Linked DNA regions of Bradyrhizobium sp. AZCC 1610. The protein of the gene in region 1 interacts with the protein of each later gene in a pairwise test. Links are inferred from orthologs where the notes say so. Each region holds a gene or a part of one and is shown on either strand. Other genes may lie near its edges.

Region 1 (3,123 bases):
GAGGTCAGGGATGTCCGATGTGACGGCACCGGTCGCGTTTGAGTTGGCGCGTCGTCCGCCTTCACAGCGCATGGCTGGTCTCATCTCCGGAATGACCGGTTACCGTGAAACGGCGCGTGGCCGGTTTTCCCAGCGCGAGACCGCATCGCTGGTGATACCCCTGATCATCAGCTTCGGCACGCCGTTCCTGATCGCGCTCGGGCGCGAGCCTGATGCCGCCGACCGGCAGCCGAGCTTCGCCGCCGGGCTTTACGCCGGCCCGGTCCTGATCGAGTCCGACGGCGGCGCCGAATGCGTGCAGGTGGATTTCACGCCGCTCGGCGCCTACCGATTCTTTGGCAACGCCGTCGTCGATCTCGCCGCGCGTATGGTCGACATGTCAGACGTGCTGGGCCGTGAAGGCCGGCAACTGCGCGAACGGCTTGGCGCGACGCCCCTTTGGCAAAACCGTTTCGACCTGGTCGAGGATTTTGTTGCTGATCGCGCCAACCACCTGCCGTCCCCGGAGATCGAATTCGCCTATCGACGATTGGCGCGCACGGCGGGCGGCACGCGGATCACCGCGCTCGCGAAAGAGATAGGCTGGAGCCGCAAGCACCTGGTGTACCGTTTTCGATCCGAACTCGGTCTCGCACCGAAGCCGGTTGCCCGCATCATGCGTTTCCATCGAGCCTGTCGGCTCGCACATGCAGGAGAGGCGCACGGCTGGGCCGGGATTGCGGCCGAGAGCGGTTATGCCGATCAGGCGCATCTCGCCCGCGAATTTTCAACCCTTGCCGGCGAAACGCCAACGTCGTGGGCCCAACGGCTGGCCCTGACCGACAGCCGCCTGATGCGCCCGCTGGACGAACTGGCCCGGTAACAAATCTTCAAGCCGGCGCTGCCGCGCTTGGGCATATTGGCGCGGGAGCCATCAGCAAGGAGGTTTTCCGTGACCAACCAAAGCGAAATCGAAGCGCCGCGCATCTATCCGACGATGCGCTGCCGGGATACCGAGGCCATGATCGGCTGGCTGAAGGACGTGGTCGGCTTCACCGAGCGCGTCGTCTACCGCAACGGCGACACGGTGCAGCATGCCGAACTTGCCTACGGCGCCTCGCTTCTGATGCTGGGCCAGTCCCGCGACGACGAATACGGCAAACTCGTCGGCGATATCGGCGGCCGCCGCACCGACGCGCTCTACGTCGCCGTCGACGATCCCGACGCGCTGCATGCCAGGGTCAAGGCATCAGGCGCAAAGATCGAGATGGAACTGCACGACACGGATTATGGCAGCCGCGACTTCGCCTGCCGGGATCCAGAAGGCAATCTCTGGAGTTTTGGCACGTACCGGCCGAAGGCGGACGAGAAGCCGTAGAGCGTTTTCGAGTCCGGCTCAGTTCGTGACGTCGGCGGCCGGCGCGGCCTTGGCGCCGCCCTTGGAGACGGCGACCAGCGCCGGGCGCAGCACGCGCTCGCCGATCATGAAGCCGGCCTGCACGACCTGAACCACCGTCCCGGACGGAACGGATGGGTCGGGCACTTCGTACATCGCCTGCTGGAAGTTGGGATCGAACTTCTCGCCCGATGGATCGAACTTCCTGACGCCGTTCTTCTCCAGCGTGTTGAGCAGCGAGCGCTCGGTCAGTTCCACGCCCTCGATGAAGGCCTTGATGCCAGGGTCGGCGGTCTCCCTGGCCTCGGCCGGAATCGCGTCGAGCGCGCGCTGCAGATTGTCGGCGATATCGAGAATGTCGCGCGCGAAGCCCGTGATGCCGTACATCTTGGAATCGGCAACCTCGCGCCTGGTGCGCTGGCGCAGGTTCTCCATTTCCGCCAGCGTGCGCAGCATCTTGTCGCGCGTCTCGGCCAGTTCCTTGGTCAGTGCCTCATTCGATCCTTCCTCGGGATCGTCGGGCATGATGTAGGGTTTTGAGACCACGGGCTCGCCGGTCTGGGCCGGTTTCACCGCATCATCACTCGGCCGGTTCGGATCGGTCATAAGGCTGCCTTCTCAAAAAACGTATCTGGTTCGATGGGGATTTGCTGAGCGGGATATCGTGCTTTGGGGGTCGAAAATCAAGCTTTCCATAGCGTTTTCGAGCGAAGTGGGCACCGGTTCGCGTGAAGAAAATGCGTCAAACCAAAAAAGTCCGGGATTGAGGTCCTATTCGGGCAGATTAGCCACGCAGCATCCGGCTGACGATCCGGGCGGCGTAATCCACCGTCGGAATCACCCTTGCATAGTTCAGCCGCGTCGGCCCGATCACGCCGAGAACGCCGACGATGCGGCCCGCGGCATCGCCATAGGGGGCGATGATGGTGGAGGAACCGGACAGCGAAAACAGCTTGTTCTCCGATCCGATGAAAATCCTGACACCTTCGGCGCGCTCGGCCCGGCCCAACAGATCGATCACGCCGCGCTTGGTCTCGAGATCGTCGAACAGCGACTTGACGCGTTCGAGATCCTCCAGCGCGTGCAGGTCTTCCAGCAAATTGGCATGGCCGCGCACGATCAATTGCCGGTCGTCGTTGTCGCCGCCGGACCAGCTTGCGATGCCGGCCGCGATCACCTTCTGCGTCAATTGATCGAGTTCGGCGCGGCTCTGCGTCAGCGCGGTTTCGAGCTCAAGGCGCGCTTCCGCAAGCGTCCGCCCGCGAATCCGCGAATTGAGGAAGTTGGTCGCTTCGGTCAGCGCCGACGAGGGCACGCCGGGCGGCAGCGCCAGCACGCGGTTTTCGACCTGGCCGTCTTCGCCGACCAGCACCACCAGCGCGCGCTCCGGCTCCAGCCGCACGAATTCGATGTGCTTCAGCCGCGAATTCGATTTGGCGGTCAGCACCACGGCGGCGGCCCGGGTCAGGCCGGACAGCCGCGTCAGCGCTTCGCCGAGCGCCGCCTCGACTGATTGCGCGCGCCCGACGGATGCGAGCTGGCTCTGGATCGATTCCCGTTCCGGTTCGGTGAGGTCGCCGACCTGCATCAAGGCGTCGACGAAGAAGCGCAGGCCAAGCTCGGTCGGCAACCGCCCTGCCGAGGTATGCGGCGCATAGATCAGGCCGAGCGCTTCGAGGTCCGACATCACGTTGCGGACGGAGGCCGGCGACAGCGGCACCGCGATCAGGCGCGAAATGTTGCGCGAG
Region 2 (3,282 bases), 3.6 Mb from region 1 along the record:
TCGCGCCAGCCGCGCGTCCGGTTTCCTGCGGCGAATGCTTTTCGAGGCTCGCTTCGAGATCGGCGAGACGGGTTTCGGCTTCACGCCGCGCGCCAAGCATCGCCTGTAAGGCCTTGGTCTGCTCCTCGATTTCGAGCTCGATGAAATCCATCGCGCGTTCGAGTGCAGTGCCTTGCGATTCCAAATCAATTTGCCGTGCAACGCCGGCGCGCGCGAGATCCTCGCGGCTTTCCGCAACTGCGAGACGAATCTTGTCGGTCAACCCGGCGATTTCGGCATCGAGCTCCTCGCGCCGACGCTTGAGGCGGAATTCCTCGGCGCGCGACTTGCCAAGCGCATGGCGCGCCTCATCGGCGCCAGCGTCGATCTCGCGGATCGCCTGCTTGACCAGCGCGACCTTGTTGCTGTTCTCGGCATTGTCGATGGTCTCGCTGGCGATGGCGGCAAGAAGTCTGCCCATACGTGCAAGGATACCCTCGTGAACCATGGTCTTCTCCTCCGGTGCTGTGGATTTCGATTTGACGGCGATGTGGATTTCGTAAGCGCGGCCGTCCGAGACCAGGTGAGCCGGGAAGGGACTTTCCCAGCCGGCAAGATAGCCGGGTATTTCGAACGGCACCAAGATGCGGCCGCGGACAGTGCTAATCGTCAGTGAAGTTGGTCCCTTGATTGCGAACAGTTTGTCATCGAGCGGGATGCGGCGCGGCGCGGCGCCCGCCACGTAGTTGGCGCGGTCGCGCAAACCGAGCGTCACCAGGCGGGCCGGCAGGCCGGTCTCGGCACGAATCTTTTCGTAAGCCTGGGCGTGAAGCGCGACGAGGTTGGCGCCGACGGGGGCAACCTCCGCGAGAATCGCCATCATGCGCTCATACGCGGCAAAGGTTTCTTCGATCGCGGCGATGGCCGTCGCGTCGGGGTGGAGCGCATAGCGCAGCGTGGCGCCGGGGGATTCATGCGGCAGTTTGATCATGCGATTATCATAAAGCACTTCTTCAGTACTTTACCAGTCAGGGCGCCGGTATCATTTTCGTGATCGCTAGATGCAGTTGCAAATGAGTTGCAATAAAATCTATCTCACCCATCTGGTTGAGATGGATGCACGAACCACCGAATTGAGCCCGGCGACCCCGACTGGGACCGCTCCGAATGAGGACGGCTGGCGCGCTGACGCTGCCGCTGGCACCCAGCTGAGTCTGCCCGAGGTCAACTCCTCCATCTTGGTGCCCTTTGGCGGGCATTGGGTTCGACGTCTGCTCGCGTTTCTTGGCCCGGGTTACCTAGTTTCGGTCGGCTACATGGATCCCGGCAACTGGGCCACCGACCTCGCGGGCGGTTCGAAGTTCGGTTACACGCTGCTGTCGGTGATCCTGCTGTCGAACCTGATGGCGATCCTCTTGCAGGCGCTCGCCGCGCGGCTTGGCATCGTCACCAACCGCGATCTCGCCCAGGCCTGCCGCGCCAGCTTTTCCCGGCCTGTCAACTTCCTGCTCTGGGTGGCCTGCGAGGCCGCGATCATCGCCTGCGACCTGGCGGAAGTGATCGGCACCGCGATCGCGCTAAAACTTCTGTTCGGCATCCCCCTGATCGGCGGTGCGCTGATCACCGCGCTCGATGCCTTCCTGTTGCTGCTGTTGATGAACAAGGGCTTTCGCTTCCTCGAAGCCTTCGTCATCTCGCTGTTGATCGTGATCGCGGTCTGCTTTGCGATCCAGATCACGGCCGCGGCGCCGCCGGTGGCCGCGGTCTTGAAGGGCTTTATGCCGTCGACCGAGATCGTCACCAATCCGGAGATGCTCTACATCGCCATCGGCATCATCGGCGCCACCGTGATGCCGCATAATCTCTATCTGCACTCCTCGATCGTGCAGACCCGCGCCTATGAGCGCACGAACGAAGGCCGCCGCGAGGCGATCAAATGGGCGACCACGGATTCGACCGTCGCGCTGATGCTGGCGCTGTCCATCAATGCCGCGATCCTGATCGTCGCCGCCGCGACCTTCCATGCGACCGGCCGGACCGAGGTCGCCGAGATCGGCCAGGCGTTTGAACTGCTGTCGCCGCTGCTGGGTCTCGGGATAGCCTCGACCTTGTTTGCGGTCGCGCTGCTCGCCTCCGGTCTCAACTCGACGGTGACGGCGACGCTGGCCGGCCAGATCGTGATGGAAGGCTTTTTGCACCTGCGCCTGCCGAGCTGGGCGCGGCGGCTGCTGACGCGTGGCGTCGCCATCGTTCCCGTCGTGATCGTCACCGCGATCTATGGCGAGCGCGGCACCAGCCAGCTTTTGGTTTTCAGCCAGGTCGTGCTGTCGATGCAATTGCCGTTCGCGGTGATCCCGCTGGTGAAGTTCGTTTCCGACCGCCGCAAGATGGGCGATTTTGTAATCTCGCGTTCGGTGGCGGCCGTTGCCTGGATCGTCGCGGGGGTGATCGTCGCGCTGAACGTGAAGCTGCTGTTCGAGACGTTTTTCGGGTGAGGTAGGTTCGTAGCCCGGATGGAGCGCAGCGCAATCCGGGATTCTTGGCTAGCGGCCCCGGATTTCGCTGCGCTCCATCCGGGCTACGAGAATTCCTCAATCCTGCGGCTCGGACAGCATTTCACCCGATGCGTCCACTCGCAGCCATCCTGATGGCGCCAGCCGCTGCTGCGGCAGGAAGCGGCCCTTGTAGTCCATCTTCTTGGAGCCTTCGATCCAGTAGCCGAGATAGACGTAAGGCAGCCCCAGTCTGCGCGCGCGGGTGATGTGATCGAGGATCATGAAGGTGCCGAGCGAGCGGCTCTCCTGCGACGGCTCGAAGAACGAATACACCATCGACAGCCCGTCGCTGAGCACATCCGTCAGCGCCACCGCGATCAGTTCCTCGCCGCGCCCGGTGATGCCGGTATCGACGCCGCGCTTGCGGTATTCGATGATGCGGGTCTCGACATGGCTGTCCTCCACCATCATCGCGTAGTCGAGCACCGTCATGTCGGCCATGCCGCCGTGGCGATGCCGTCTGTCGAGATAGGCGCGGAACACCGAATATTGCTCCGACGTCGGCACGGCGCTGCGCTGTTCGCCGACGATGTCGGAATTGCGCGCCAGGACTTTCTTGAAATTGCGCGAGGGACGGAATTCGTTGGCGACGACGCGCACGGAAACGCAGGCGCGGCACTGGTCGCAGGCCGGGCGGTAGGCGATCGACTGGCTGCGGCGGAAGCCGCCATGGGTCAGCAGGTCGTTGAGGTCGCCGGCCTTGTCGCCGACCAGATGCGTGAACACCTTGCGCTCGTGCCGGCCCGGC

The links.
Region 2: the proteins of grpE (region 1) and V1279_RS18400 interact in binary tests that used the Escherichia coli proteins (3 or more experiments, as listed by UniProt). The link is inferred for Bradyrhizobium sp. AZCC 1610 from one-to-one orthologs.

What each region holds. Positions count from the first base shown.
Region 1 is NZ_JAZHRR010000001.1:7,288,894-7,292,016, reverse strand. Bases 179-2,985 are described here. They hold grpE (nucleotide exchange factor GrpE), read right to left. Parts: upstream 1,982-2,985; coding sequence 1,376-1,981; downstream 179-1,375. Other genes in these bases: hrcA (heat-inducible transcriptional repressor HrcA), read right to left, coding at 2,160-2,985; V1279_RS35705 (VOC family protein), read left to right, coding at 977-1,357; V1279_RS35710 (helix-turn-helix domain-containing protein), read left to right, coding at 179-862. Also shown: more of V1279_RS35710, read left to right, coding at 11-178; more of hrcA, read right to left, coding at 2,986-3,123. UniProt on the Escherichia coli protein: Participates actively in the response to hyperosmotic and heat shock by preventing the aggregation of stress-denatured proteins, in association with DnaK and GrpE. It is the nucleotide exchange factor for DnaK and may function as a thermosensor.
Region 2 is NZ_JAZHRR010000001.1:3,707,436-3,710,717, reverse strand. The notes cover bases 317-3,282. They hold V1279_RS18400 (Nramp family divalent metal transporter), read left to right. Parts: upstream 317-1,091; coding sequence 1,092-2,474; downstream 2,475-3,282. Other genes in these bases: V1279_RS18395 (arginyltransferase), read right to left, coding at 2,571-3,282; V1279_RS18405 (PspA/IM30 family protein), read right to left, coding at 317-970. Outside these bases: more of V1279_RS18405, read right to left, coding at 1-316. UniProt on the Escherichia coli protein: H(+)-stimulated, divalent metal cation uptake system. Involved in manganese and iron uptake. Can also transport cadmium, cobalt, zinc and to a lesser extent nickel and copper. Involved in response to reactive oxygen.